2 regions of the Streptomyces sp. RK62 genome follow, and region 1 is predicted to be linked to the other one. Evidence: riboswitches for the same ligand, from Rfam matches in the RefSeq annotation. Region 1 holds a riboswitch; the other holds the start of a gene.

Region 1 (7,087 bases):
CGACGTGCACCGCTACGCCGACGAGCCGGCCGCCCGCGAGGCCATCGAGGACCGGGACGTGTACGGCGCGGTCGTGGTGACGCCCCAGGGGCCGAAGCTGCTGACCGCGTCCGCCGCGAGCCCGGCCGTGGCCCAGCTGCTGCAGCAGGCGGTGGCCGGACAGGCGGCCGCCGAGGGGACGCAGGTGGAGACCGTCGACGTGGTGCCCGCGCCCGAGAAGGACCCGCGCGGCGCGGCCCTGAACTCCAGCGTGCTGCCGCTCGCCCTCGCCGGCCTGGCGGCGGGGGCCGCCGTCACCCTGCTGGGGCTGCGCGGTCCGGGCGCCGCGGGCGCTCTCGTGGGCGTGGCCGCCCTGATCGGCCTGATCGCCGCCGCGCTGGCGCACAGCTGGCTGGGCGTGATCACCGGTGACTGGTGGGCGGAGGCCGGGGTGTTCGCGCTGATGGCCCTCGCCGTGAGCGCCGCCGTCGCCGGGCTCGCCGCCCTCCTCGGCCCGGCGGGCATCGGCTTGATGGCCGCCACCGTCATGCTGATCGGCAACCCGTTCTCCGGGGCGGCGTCGGCGCCCCAGATGCTGCCGGAGCCGGTCGGCACGATCGGCCAGTGGCTGCCGCCGGGCGCGGGCACGACCCTGCTCCGGTCGGTGTCCTTCTTCGACGGCGCCGCGGCGGTCGGCCCCGCCCTCACCCTGACCTGGTGGGCCGCCCTCGGCCTCGGCGCGGTCCTCCTCGGAGCCCGTCTGAAGGCCGACGCCACCAGCCCGGAGCCGGCCCCCGCCCGGGAACCGGCCACCGCCGCCTGACCCGGCCCCGCGAACCGGCCGTGCGCCCCCGCTGTAGCGGACGGGGGCGCACGGCCTCGGCGTTTCCCGCGGCGTGACCACGCGAACGGCCGTACGTCCCGGTTCCGGCGGACGAGTTGATCGGCCGTCACCCGGGGGGCGCGCCGGCGCTGACGCGCCGTCGGGCGGGACGGGACCGTGCGCACGGGCGCTGGAGCGTGCGCCGCGCGTCCCGGACGGGCGGCGCCGCGCGGCTCGTGCCACGCCGGTGCCGCGCTCCGACAGTTGACGGCGCCACAGCCGCGTCCGGGACACGCCGCCCGGCTCCGAACGTCCGCCGACACGCCGAAACGGACCGAATGGCGTACCCCCCATCGGCGTATTCCGCACTCCGTCCACGCGCTCGAACGGCTTGCGTCAGGGACGGGACGCGCAGCCCGGGTTGAGCCTTCCGCCGCTGGTCCGGGGCTCATCGGGTATCCGTCGCCGTCCTCGAACGCAGTAGCGTCCACCCGAACGGGTGAGTGGTGAGTAACACCACAAATCCCCGGTTCCGTTGGGATTTTCGTTCTTCCGTGCGCCAAGATCCCTGACTGACGACAAGACCCCGCCGCAGCGGCGGGGCGATCCGGGCGGACGCCGAGTCCTGCCGCCGCCCGGATGACCGGTCGACAGGAGTGGATCGGCAGGAGTGGAGGACCCGAGCAAGACGGGTCGCCGGTACGGACGTTCGTTCGAACCGAGCAACCCTTGGGGTGAAGCCGCGACATTGCGGCCGGGCAACTTCGCCAGCCCGAATCCGACAGGTCATCCTTCACAGGCGGCTGACGAAGGGTTGCGCATGACTGCGCTCAATCGTGTCCCGTCGCTCATGGCCAGGGCCGGTACGGCCTCGGCCCTCACTCTCGCCGCGGTGGGCGGCTCGATCGTGACGCCCGGTCTCGCCTCGGAGGCGGAGGCCGCCACACCGGCGACGAAGGCACTTCAGATCGCGGCCTCGAAGAAGGGCTCCCCGTACAAGTGGGGCGCCACGGGGCCGAACCGGTTCGACTGCTCCGGGCTCACGCTGTACTCGTTCAAGAAGGCCGGCAAGAAGCTGCCCCGCACGGCGGCCCAGCAGTACAACAAGACCCGCCACATCTCCGCCTCGAACCGCAAGGCGGGGGACCTGGTGTTCTTCCACTCGGGGTCGTACGTCTACCACGTGGGCATCTACGCGGGTAAGGGCAAGATCTGGCACTCCCCCAAGAGCGGTGACGTGGTCCGGCTGCAGAAGATCTGGACCAGGAGCGTCTGGTACGGCCGGGTCAAGTGACCCTCGTGGGGGCGCCGACGGCGCCCCCACCCCCGCCGGCACCCTCCCGGGGCCGACGGGGGCGGAGCGGGCCGCGGGGCGCCCGGTGGGGCGCCCCGCGGGGCTGTGAGGGGGGGTCCTGCGGCGTCGCGACCGTGACCGGCGAGGCCGGTACGGTCCACGGCAGCTCGATGGAGACCGTCTTGCCGCCCTCACGGGTCGGCCACACCCGGAGCCGGCCGCCGCACTCGGCGGTCAGCCAGCGAATGATCACCATGCCCCGGCCGTTGTCCTGCTGGACGGCGGCCGGAAGCCGTTTGGGGAACCGGGGATGACTGTCGGTCACCCCGATGCGCAGCTGCTCGTCACGGTCGAGCTCGAGGTCCACCGTGAAGGTGGGCGACTGCCCGAGGGTGTGCTGTACCGCGTTGGTGGTGAGTTCGGAGACGATGAGCCGGATGGTGTCCGCCGTGTCCGTGTCCGACGGCAGTCCCCACTCGGCGAGTGTGGTGACCACATAGGACCGGGCCGCGGAGACCGAGGCGGGATCGCTCGGCAGAGTGACGGATGCTTCCAGATGGTCTGCCATGGCGACGTCGTCCCTTTCCCACGGGACCGCAGTCCGACACGGAGCGGAGGGTTCGAGTACGGTCCCGGACTGGTGCTTCGCCGCCAGACTGCCATCACCGCGGCGGTCACGGGTGGCGATCCGCCAAGATATGCATATATCTGTCGCTCGAAGCGGTGAACTCTGCGACGGCAGACCGTATTTGGGCGGCCCGGTCGGAGTAAGGAGTTGCCCATGCAGCACGGCCCGGCGGTACGCCGCCGGAAACTGGGCGCGGAACTGCGTGCGTTACGCACCGGGACCGGGCTCACCAGTGGGGAGGCGGCCCGCCTGGTGGGCTGGCACCAGTCCAAGGTGAGCCGTATCGAGACCGGTGCCAGCGGGGTGAAACCGGCCGATGTGCGCTTGCTGCTCGACGCCTACGGTGTCCGGGACGCGCGGCTGCGGGAGGTGCTGCTGGCGCTGGCCGGCTCCGACGCCGCCGGGCGGCACCACTGGTGGCACGCCTACCGGGGCGTCCTGCCGCCGGCGTACCGGGATTTCATCAGTCTGGAGTCCCAGGCGAGCGCGATGCGCACGCTGGAGACGTCCGTGGTGCCCGGCCTGTTGCAGACGCCCGAGTACGCGCGGGCGGTGACCCGGGCGGCGACGGGCGGGACGGACGACGGCACCGACGACCGGATCGACGCGCTGGTCGCGGTGCGGCTGGCCAGGCAGGAGGTGCTGCGGGCCGATCCGCCGCTGCGGTTCAGCGCGGTGCTGGACGAGGCGGTGCTGCGCCGGGAGGTCGGCGGTCCCGAGGTGATGCGGCGGCAACTGGAGCGGCTGGTGGAGGCGGCGCGGCTGCCCCAAGTCACCCTGCAGGTGCTGCCGTTCACGGCCGGTGAGCATGTCGGCGTCACCGGGCCTTTCGTTATCTTCTCATTTTCGAGCACTTCTGATCTGGATGTGGTTGTTCTCGACCACTTGACGAGTAGCCTCTATCTCGAACGGAAAGAAGACCTCCAGGCCTACACGGAGGCCTTCGACACCCTTCGGCTCCACGCCCTTTCGCCCGAGGAATCGCTGGATCACATCGCCGCGATAGGTGGCGGCGCGTAAGGAGGCACCATGACCGCACTGCCTCGGAACCTCAGGTCGAGCACCGAACTCCCGGACGCACGGTGGCTGCGCAGCAGCTACAGCACCGGGGCGAACAACTGTGTCGAGACGGCCCGGCCGCACGCGGGCCCCTGGACCGGCCTGCTGGCCGTGCGCGACTCCAAGGATCCGGCCGGCCCCGCGCTGCTCTTCTCCCCCGAGAGCTGGGCGGGCTTCACGGCCGCACTCCAGTCCTGACCGTTTCTGATCGTTTCTGCCCGTCCCGGTTCCGCCCGGCCGTGTCACGCCGACTCATGGTCGTGTCGTACCGATGACCTGTACAGCGCGTTCGATCTGCCCCTCGGAGAGGTCCGCGCGGGCGGTCAGCCGCAGCCGTGAGACGCCGTCAGGCACGGAAGGCGGACGGAAGCAGCCCACGGCGAGACCCGCCGCACGGCACTCGGCGGCCCACCGCACGGCCCCCTCCGGGGACGGCGCCCGCACGGAGACGACCGCGGCGTCCGGACGCACCGCTTCCAGACCCGCGGCCGTCAGCCGGGTGTGCAGCTCGCCCGCCACCGCCCGCGCCCGCGCGGCCCGTTCGGGCTCCCGGTCCAGCAGCCGCAGCGCCGCCAGGGCCGCGCCCGCCGCCGCCGGGGCGAGACCGGTGTCGAAGATGAACGTCCGCGCCGCGTTGACCAGATGGTCGATCACCCGGGCGGGGCCCAGCACGGCACCGCCCTGGCTGCCGAGCGACTTGGAGAGCGTGACGGTCGCGACGACGTCCGGCGCGCCCGCGAGCCCCGCCGCGTACGGGGCGCCCCGGCCTCCGTCGCCGAGGACCCCGAGACCGTGCGCGTCGTCCACGACCAGCCCGGCGCCGTGCTCCCGGCACACATCGGCGTAGGCGGCCAGCGGGGCGGCGTCGCCGTCGACCGAGAAGACGGTGTCGGAGACGACCACGGCGCGGCCGTCGTGCGTGCGCAGCGCCTTGCGGACGGCGTCCGGGTCGGCGTGGGCGGCGACCTGCGTGCTGCCCCGGGACAGCCGGCAGCCGTCGATGAGCGAGGCGTGGTTGCCCGCGTCCGACACGATCAGTGAGCCGTGCGGCGCGAGCGCGGTGACCGCGCCGAGGTTGGCCGCGTAGCCGGAGGAGAAGACGAGGGCCGCCTCGAAGCCGCAGAAGCGGGCCAGCTCGTGCTCCAGCTCCGTGTGCAGTTCCGTCGTGCCGGTGACGAGCCGGGAGCCGGTCGCGCCGCCGCCCCAGGTGCGCGCGGCGCGCGCGGCGCCCTCGACGACCTCGGGGTGCCGGGCCAGGCCCAGGTAGTCGTTGCTCGCGAGGTCGAGGAGCGGGGAGTCGGCGGGGCGGGGCCGCAGGGTCCGTACCAGTCCGGCGCGGCGGCGCTGGTCCGCCTGTCCGTCGATCCAGCCGAACGCCATGGCTCCTCCGGGCTTTTGTAGGCAGTGCACAGACACTAGCGGCCGGGACCGCCGCCCACGGTGTGGCAATACCCACACATCGAATCGACAGGGTTGTGCAAACTCACCTTGGCTCCGGCCCCCTCCGTACGTCAGGATCAGCTCCCATGGACCTGCTGAACACGCTGGTGGACAAGGGGCTTCGGCGCGAACTGCCGACCCGCGAGGAAGCGCTCGCCGTACTCGCCACTTCCGACGACGACCTGCTCGACGTGGTGGCCGCGGCCGGCAAGGTGCGCCGGAAGTGGTTCGGCCGGCGGGTGAAGCTGAACTATCTCGTCAACCTCAAGTCGGGCCTGTGCCCGGAGGACTGCTCCTACTGTTCGCAGCGGCTCGGCTCCACCGCCGGGATCCTCAAGTACACCTGGCTGAAGCCGGACGAGGCCTCGCAGGCCGCGGCCGCCGGGTTGGCGGGTGGCGCCAAGCGGGTGTGTCTCGTGGCGTCCGGGCGCGGCCCGACCGACCGGGACGTGGACCGGGTCTCGGAGACCATCAAGGCCATCAAGGACGGCAACGAGGGCGTCGAGGTGTGCGCCTGTCTCGGGCTGCTCTCGGACGGGCAGGCGGAGCGGCTGCGCGAGGCCGGCGCGGACGCCTACAACCACAACCTGAACACCTCGGAGTCCACGTACGGGGAGATCACGACCACCCACACGTACGCCGATCGGGTGGACACCGTGAACAAGGCGCACGCGGCCGGTCTGTCCGCCTGCTCCGGGCTGATCGCGGGCATGGGCGAGAGCGACGAGGACCTGGTCGACGTCGTCTACGCGCTGCGCGAGCTGGACCCCGACTCCGTGCCGGTCAACTTCTTGATCCCGTTCGAGGGCACCCCGCTCGCCAAGGAGTGGAACCTCACCCCGCAGCGCTGTCTGCGGATCCTCGCGATGGTCCGGTTCGTGTGCCCGGACGTCGAGGTGCGCATCGCGGGCGGCCGTGAGGTGCACCTGCGCACCCTGCAGCCCCTCGCGCTGCACCTGGCCAACTCGATCTTCCTCGGCGACTATCTCACCAGCGAGGGCCAGGCCGGCAAGGCCGACCTGGAGATGATCGCGGACGCCGGCTTCGAGGTGGAGGGCGCCGGCGAGGTCACCCTTCCGGAGCACCGGGCGACCGCGGGCGGTGGCGGCTGCGGCTCGCACGCGGGCGGGGGCTGCGGATCCCACGAGGGCGGCGGATGCGGGTCCCACGAGGGCGCCGGTTGCGGTTCGCACGCGGACGGCGGGGTGTGCGGTACGGCCGCCGCCGAGCCCGCCGCGCCGGCCGCCGAGCCGCGCACCGATCTGGTCGCCGTACGGCGGCGGGGCGCCGGGACGGACCTCGCGCCCAATGCCTGATCTGCCCGGCCTGAGCATGTCCGCTCTGAGCGTGCCCGAGCTGCTGGACCTCGACCGGCGGCACGTCTGGCATCCGTACGGCCCGATGCCCGGCCGCGCCGAACCGCTCGTCGTGGAGTCGGCGAGCGGGGTGCGGCTGCGGCTCGCCGACGGCTCGGGCGAGCTGGTCGACGGCATGTCGTCCTGGTGGTCGGCCATCCACGGCTACAACCACCCGGTGCTCAACGAGGCGGCGCACGAGCAGCTGGCGCGGATGAGCCATGTGATGTTCGGCGGACTCACGCACGAGCCCGCCGTACGCCTGGCGAAGCACCTTGTCGACATGTCTCCCGAGGGTCTGGAGCATGTCTTCCTGGCCGACTCCGGGTCGGTCTCCGTCGAGGTCGCCGTCAAGATGTGCCTGCAGTACTGGCGTTCGCTGGGCCGGCCCGGCAAGCGGCGGCTGCTGACCTGGCGCGGCGGCTACCACGGCGACACCTGGCAGCCGATGTCGGTGTGCGACCCCGAGGGCGGGATGCACGAGCTGTGGTCGGGCGTGCTCCCGCGCC
Region 2 (7,087 bases), on a different contig from region 1:
TCGGCCTCGATGTCCAGACGGACGGACGGGCCGAAGACCGGCGCCGGGTCGCTGGGGGCCTTGCGCTGACCGGAAGGGCGGACGACGTCCGTGCCGGAGACGACCACCGTGCCGGAGCGACCGTGATAGCCGATCGGCAGATGCTTCCAGTTGGGGGTGAGGGAGTCCTCGGCGTCCGGGCGGAAGATCTGGCCGACGTTCCGGGCGTGGTTCTCGGAGGCGTAGAAGTCGACGTAGTCCGCGACGTCGAACGGAAGGTGCAGCGTCACGGAGGAGAGCGGGTGGAACAGGTCCGCGACCACCTCCTGGTGCGCCGGCACCGTCACCCAGGCGGTCAGCGCCCGCCGGACGTCCGACCAGGTGGTGCGGCCCGCGGCGAGCAGCGGGTTCAGCGACTCCTGGGCGAGCAGCGGGGCGTACGGCGAGCCGAGGGCCTGGGCCGCGCGGCCCGCGTCGAGGACGTGGTCGCCGAGCCGGACGCCCACCCGGCGCGCGGAGTCCGTGCCCGGGAGGGAGAAGACGCCGTACGGCAGGTTGTGCGCGCCGAAGGGGTCGCCCTCGGGGAGATCGAAGGGGGGCATGGGGTGCTGCCTCACTCTCATACGCTCCGTAAGCCATGTGGTCGGGCCCACGTTACGGGTGAGGTGGCTGTCTTGGGCAGGGTGAATATGCCGGGGACGCCGGGGAGGGCGATCGGCTCCGTCCCAGGTCGCCGGGGCCGGCCGTGGTGTCGCACGCGTGGTCACAAAGGAAACGGCCCCAACTCGCCCCACCGTAACGCCGACAGGAAGTTCGGAAAGATCTCGTGGGGGCGAAATCGCCATAAACGGGCGTTGGTTGTGCGCGCATGGACACAACTGGGACCGGAACGAGTGTCAACTCATGTGAACCGAGCAGCCGTCCGGTTCAGGTCGAGTCGATGGGCCTTCCTGTCCGTATTCTCTGATCATGGCCGCACCGATCGCATATTCACTCATCGCCACTGACCTGGACGGGACCCTTCTCCGAGGTGACGACACGCTCTCCGACCGGTCCCTCGCGGCCCTCGCGCAGGCGGCGGTGGCCGGTGCCCAGCACCTGGTGGTGACGGGACGCCCGGCGCCCAGGGTGCGGCCCCTCCTGGATTTGCTGGGCAGCAGGGGACTGGCGGTGTGCGGGCAGGGCGCGCAGCTCTACGACGTCGGCCGGAACCGTCTGCTGTGGTCCATCACCCTGGAGCGGGACCTGGCGGAGACCGCGCTCGGCAAGATCGAGGCCGAGGTCGGGCAGGTGTACGCGGCGGTCGACCAGGACGGCGTCGACGGGCTCACGCTCATCGAACCGGGGTATCTGATGCCGCACCCCACCCTGCCGGCCGTGCGGGTGCGGCACCGCGACGACCTGTGGTGCGAGCCGATCAGCAAGGTGCTGCTGCGCCACCCGACGCTGAGCGACGACGAGTTGGCGGCGACGGCCCGCGCGGTGGTGGGTTCGCTGGCGACGGTCACCATGTCGGGGCCGGGCACCGTCGAACTCCAGCCATGCGGCATCACCAAGGCGACCGGCCTCGCGCTCGCCGCCGAGCACCTCGGTCTGGGCCCGCACGAGACGATCGCCTTCGGGGACATGCCCAACGACATCCCCATGTTCGACTGGGCGGCCCACGGGGTGGCGATGGCCAACGCGCACCCGGAGCTCAAGGCGGTCGCGGACGAGATCACCTTGTCCAACGAGGACGACGGCATCGCCGTCGTCCTCGAGAGACTGTTCGCCTGCAGCCTGGCCGAGTTCCCCTACTAGACCTGTCGGACAGGGGAGGCGCCCGGCGGAACGTGGGGCCGGAACGCGGGCCGGAACGTGGGGCCTAGTAGGGGCCGTTCACGTTGTCGATCGAGCCGTAGCGCGCGGCCGCGTAGTTGCACGCGGCCGTGATGTTCGCGACCGGGTCGAACGGGTCGTACGCGGTGCCCGCCACGTGGTACGTCGCGAAGGTCGGGTCGATGACCTGGAGCAGGCCCTTGGACGGGGTGCCCGCGACGGCGTTGGAGTCCCAGTTGTTGATGGCGGCCGGGTTGCCCGAGGACTCCCGCATGATGTTGCGGTGGATGCCCTCGTAGCTTCCGGGGATCCCCTTCTGCGCCATGATGTCCAGCGCCTCGCGGATCCAGCCGTCGAGGTTGTTCGCGTAGGTCTTCGCGGAGGCCTGGGTGGCCTGGGCGACGGCGGACTTCTTGACGGGGGCGGACGCGGTGTTCGCCTTCGCCGGCGTGGCCTTCTTCGTGGCGCGGACCTTCAGGTCGACACCCGGGTGGATCAGCCGCGGGTTGTCGCCGATGGCCTTGCGGTTGTCCTTGTAGAGCTGACGCCAGCCGCCCTGGGCGTCGTAGCGGTCGGCGATCCCGTAGAGGGTGTCGCCCTTCTTGGTGGTGTAGCTGACCGAGCCGGTCTTGGCCACGGTGGAGACCTTGGCGGGCTCGGCGGCGCTCGCGGTGGTGGCGCCCAGCAGGGGGAGCGCGAGGGCGGCGGTACCGGTGCCGGCGGCGATGACGCGGCGGGCGAGCGGGCTGGTACGGGTGCGGCGGTGCTTGCCTCGGGACATGGCGCTGTTCGTTCCTCTCCGGCGCCTGCGAGGTGAGCTGTCGGGTTCGGGCGGGAGATGCCCGGTCGTGCCGTCGTGCGACGACGCGACTTCACCCCTAGCCGGACCGGGCCGCCATCAAGGCGTCCGATACGGCGACTTACCTGGGTCCCCCGCTCCTGCCGTGCGTGAGTGCGTAGGTGGATGACTCGGGCGGCGGCAGGATTCGGCGTCCGCCCGACAGAGCGGGAACGTATGCGAGAGCACATGTCGGGAACAAGTGCCGCAGACACCTGACGTGCTAGTTGACCATGGTCTGGGGTGTATGGGGTACTTGATCCTTTGCGGTTGCCAACGCTCAACTCGCTTTTGCCGTAAGGCGACGAAGGGCTCCGGCGGGAAGGGGTGAGGGGCGGTGCCGCGTGACCCAACTCACGGCGATCACAACAACGGCAAATCGGGCAATGGCTCCAACTCCCCGTTTATTGCCTGCCCGTCGGACGGGTGTCGCCAGCTCGCCTATCTGTCCCTTGAGTTCGGAAAGTCCGTTTTGTGGACGCGTCGGGGAACCTCGCATGCCGTGCGCGTCGTTGAGTGGGTGTCGGGCGCGGGGGTGTGCGGGTGCCGAGTGGCCGGACAGGTGGAGGTGGCGGAGAGGGCGTCTCCGGGGCGGGCCGGGGTAGACGGGCTGCCGTAGGGAGCGGGTCCGTGATCGGCGATACGGAGTGGCGGGTGCCGGTGCGACTACACACAGTGACATGCCGATAAATCGATGAATCTCCACCCTTATCAGGTGATCGAAAAACATACCGACCGTGAACCGATGTCGCCCGTGGTGGACGGGTGGGCGGCATCGGTGATCGAAACGTGACCGGATACGCTGACTTGAGTGATGGCAGCGACCTATCGACAAACCGTGTAACCAGCCGAAAGACACCAGCAGACAGGAGACCCCTCGTGACCGTCGTCGGGCCGTTCGGGCTGAGCGTGCGGGACCAGGCTCTGGAAGCCGATGTCCAGGCCGGATTGGCGGCTGTCGAGGAGGGACTGCTCGAAGCCACCAAGAGTGAGGTCCCCTTCATCACCGAGGCCGCCCAGCACCTGGTGCGGGCGGGCGGGAAGCGCTTCAGGCCGCTGCTGGTGATGCTCGCCGCGCGCTTCGGGGACCCGTATGCCCCGGGGATCGTGCCGTCGGCCGTGGTGGTGGAGCTGACGCATCTGGCGACGCTGTACCACGACGACGTGATGGACGAGGCCGAGGTCCGGCGTGGGGTGGACAGCGCGAACACCCGCTGGGGGAACTCCGTCGCCGTCCTGACCGGCGACTTCCTCTTCGCGCGCGCCTCGCACATCCTGGCCGACCTCGGGCCGGAGGCGGTGCGGGTGCAGGCCGAGGCGTTCGAGCGGCTGGTCACCGGGCAGATCCTGGAGACGGCCGGGCCGCAGGACGGCCGGGACCCCGTGGAGCACTACCTCGACGTGCTGAGCGGCAAGACCGGCTCGCTGGTCGCGGTGTCCTGCCGCTTCGGGGCGATGATGTCGGGCGCCGACGAGACCATGGTCGACGTGCTCACGCAGTACGGCGAGCGGCTCGGGGTCGCCTTCCAGCTGGCGGACGACGTCCTGGACATCGCGAGCGACTCCCACGAGTCCGGCAAGACGCCCGGCACCGATCTGCGCGAGGGCATCCCGACGCTGCCGGTGCTGCGGCTGCGCGAGCGCGCGGAGCGCCTGGGCCTGCCGGAGGACATCGCCCTGTGCGAGCTGCTGGACTCCGATCTCAGTGACGACGACCGGCTCGCGGAGGCGCTGGCCGCCCTGCGGGAGCACCCGGCGCTGGAGCAGGCGCGCCGGGACACCGTCCGCTACGCGGAGGACGCGCGTGCCGCGCTGGCGCCGCTGCCGGAGAACGACGCGAAGGCCGCGCTGATGGAGCTGTGCGACGCCGTGGTGCACCGCGCCGGCTGAGGCGCTCGGCCCTCCACCCCGCCGCACCCTTCGCAACGTCCACCCCTCGACCCCTACGGGTCGGGGGACGTCCACCCCTCCGGCGTCATACCGCAGGTGTACGCGGAGTTGGCTCCGCAGGTTGACGAAACTCCCTGCCCGATTTGGTCAGATGGACATCACGGAAACCCCAGTCCTCACCGGTTCGGGTGAGAATGGCGGCCTCAGGGGTGGACGGATGCCGGGTCGGGAGACCCACGGGCGCGAAGACGGAACGGACGGCCGCCGCCGACGACGGAGGTAGGGCACACATGGCACCGTACGAAGTCGACGACAGTACGACCGCGGGGGAGGGCGACGACTCGCGTGCGGGCCGGCGCAGGGCCGCACGGTACGTCGTCCCGGTCACGGTGGTGGGGATCGCCGCGGCGACGATCGGGCTCGTCCCGGCGCTCGCCGACGCCGGGGACCCGGACCTGCCGGAGATCACCGCGCAGCAACTGATCGAGAAGATCGCCGAGTCGGACGTCCAGCAGCTGTCCGGCACCTTCAAGATCACGACGGATCTGGGGCTGCCCGACCTCGGCGGCCTGGAGTCGAGCCTCACCTCGGGCATCACGGGATCGGGATCGGGCGACGGTTCGTCCGCCGACCCGTCGGCCAGGCTGACCGAGCTGGCCTCCGGCACGCACACGCTGCGCGTCGCCGTCGACGGCGAGGACCGGCAGAAGCTGTCCCTGGTGGACGGCGGCTCCGAGTACAGCCTCATCCACAACGGCAAGGACGTCTGGGGCTACGACAGCAAGTCCGACGAGGTCTTCCACGGCACCGCCGACGACGCGGAGCGGAAGGGCGAAGGCAAGGGTGAGGGCAGGCCCGACGAGGGCGCCGCCACCCCCAAGGGGCTCACCGAGGAGGCGCTGAAGGCGGTCGACGACACGACGTCGGTCACCGTCGACGGCACCGCGCACGTCGCCGGCCGGGACGCCTACCGGCTGCTCATCAAGCCGAAGCAGTCGGGCACCACGGTCGGCGCGATCACCGTGGCGGTGGACGCGAAGACCGGGCTGCCGCTGAAGTTCACGCTGACCCCCGCGAGCGGTGGCGCCGCCGTGGTCGACGCCGGCTTCACGCAGGTCAGCTTCGCCAAGCCCGCCGCCTCCACCTTCGACTTCACCCCGCCCAAGGGCGCGAAGGTCACCGAGGAGGGCGAGTCGGCCGGGGGCGAGGCCGACGCCCGCAAGGACTTCGAGAAGGAGCTGGAGAAGGGCTTCGGCTCCAAGGCGCCCGCGCCCGGTCACTCCGGCAAGGGGGCCGAGGGCGGTCCCGAGATCATCGGCGAGGGCTGGAACACGGTGGCGGTCTTCGACACCGGCGGCACCGGCGTTTCGTCGGGGTCCGAGGTCGGCGGCGACCTGGGCGGGTTCCTCGACTCGCTGGGCGACAAGGCCAGCGGGAAGTTCGGCTCGGGCACGGTCTTCTCGACGCGCCTGATCAACGCCCTGATCACCGACGACGGCAAGGTCTACGTCGGCGCGGTCGACAAGGCCACGCTGGTGAAGGCGGCCGACTCGGCCAAGTAGCTCCGCGAAGTGGGACGACTGCGGCCCGGCCCCCCGTGGGTCGGGCCGCAGTCGTACCCGGTGCAGCGGTCAGGCGGCCCGGTCCTCGTACGGGAAGCGCGCGAGCGGCGCGTCCTGGGCGAAGAAGGTCTTCGCCCGGCTCAGCGCCTCCTCATCCCGCAGTACGTCACCGGGCTTGCTGCCGTTGCCGAGCAGCACCCCGCCGAACCGCATCCCCATGTACGCGGCCGAGTTGTTGAGGGTGCCGATCAGCGGATCGGCGACCACCTGCTCGTCGTGGGCGAGTGCGGTGACGCCCCAGAGGGTGCGCCCGGCCAAGGTGGCCTTGAAGTCGAGGCCGGGGGTGCGCAGCCAGCCCGACCAGTGGTCGAGGTAGCGCTTGACGTGCGCGGACACCGCGTACCAGTACAGCGGCGAGACGATCACGACGTCCGTGGCCGCAAGCGTGGCGTCCAGCAGGAGTGCGACGTTCCCCTCCGTCGGCCGCACATGGTCGCTGTCGTGGCGCAGATCCTCGAAGTCGGGCAACGGGTGGGCCGCGAGGTCGATCCACTGCTGTTCCACGCCCTCGGGCAGCTGCTCGGCGGCGCGGCGGGCCAGCAGTTCGGTGTTGCCGTCCGGACGGCTGCTGCCGAGGACGAACAGGAAGCGGCGGGTCATCGGTCCCCCAGGTGATGGTGCACGGCGATTAAGTGCCCCTGCATTATATGCGTGTGCATGTAGCTGCCGTCCAGGGACCCAGAACGCCCTCGGCCGCCTCCGCCACCGCGAGCAGCGACGCCTCCCGGCCGTGCGCCGCCACCAGGTGCAGCCCCACCGGGCAGCCGTCCGGCCCGAATCCGGCCGGAATGCTGATCGCCGGATGCCCGCTCAGGTTGAACGCCCAGGTGAGCGCGGTGGAGTACCGGTCGCCTGGACCCTCGTGGCCGTGCGGCGGGGTGGGGGCCGTCGGCGTCAGAAGCAGGCGGGTGCGGTCGAAGAGGGCGGCGAGGCGACGGTC

Evidence for each region. Region 1 has a riboswitch for cyclic di-AMP ahead of KBY32_RS33350 (C40 family peptidase). Riboswitches for the same ligand answer to the same signal wherever they lie in the genome.
Region 2: another riboswitch for cyclic di-AMP. It lies ahead of KBY32_RS10290 (transglycosylase SLT domain-containing protein); the one in region 1 lies ahead of KBY32_RS33350 (C40 family peptidase).

What each region holds. Positions count from the first base shown of each region.
Region 1 is NZ_JAGPYD010000025.1:10,859-17,945, reverse strand. Features, by position in the region: gene KBY32_RS33355 (ABC transporter permease) at 1-802, shown strand, start outside; cyclic di-AMP (ydaO/yuaA leader) riboswitch at 1,409-1,619, shown strand; gene KBY32_RS33350 (C40 family peptidase) at 1,623-2,096, shown strand; partial or broken gene KBY32_RS33345 (ATP-binding protein) at 2,209-2,664, opposite strand; gene KBY32_RS33340 (helix-turn-helix transcriptional regulator) at 2,878-3,744, shown strand; gene KBY32_RS33335 (DUF397 domain-containing protein) at 3,754-3,981, shown strand; gene KBY32_RS33330 (8-amino-7-oxononanoate synthase) at 4,036-5,163, opposite strand; gene bioB (biotin synthase BioB) at 5,310-6,539, shown strand; gene KBY32_RS33320 (adenosylmethionine--8-amino-7-oxononanoate transaminase) at 6,556-7,087, shown strand, end outside.
Region 2 is NZ_JAGPYD010000004.1:311,616-318,702, reverse strand. Features, by position in the region: gene fahA (fumarylacetoacetase) at 1-581, opposite strand, end outside; gene KBY32_RS10295 (HAD family hydrolase) at 949-1,779, shown strand; gene KBY32_RS10290 (transglycosylase SLT domain-containing protein) at 1,844-2,578, opposite strand; cyclic di-AMP (ydaO/yuaA leader) riboswitch at 2,586-2,762, opposite strand; gene KBY32_RS10285 (polyprenyl synthetase family protein) at 3,515-4,525, shown strand; gene KBY32_RS10280 (outer membrane lipoprotein carrier protein LolA) at 4,816-6,087, shown strand; gene KBY32_RS10275 (flavodoxin family protein) at 6,157-6,747, opposite strand; gene KBY32_RS10270 (amidase) at 6,791-7,087, opposite strand, start outside.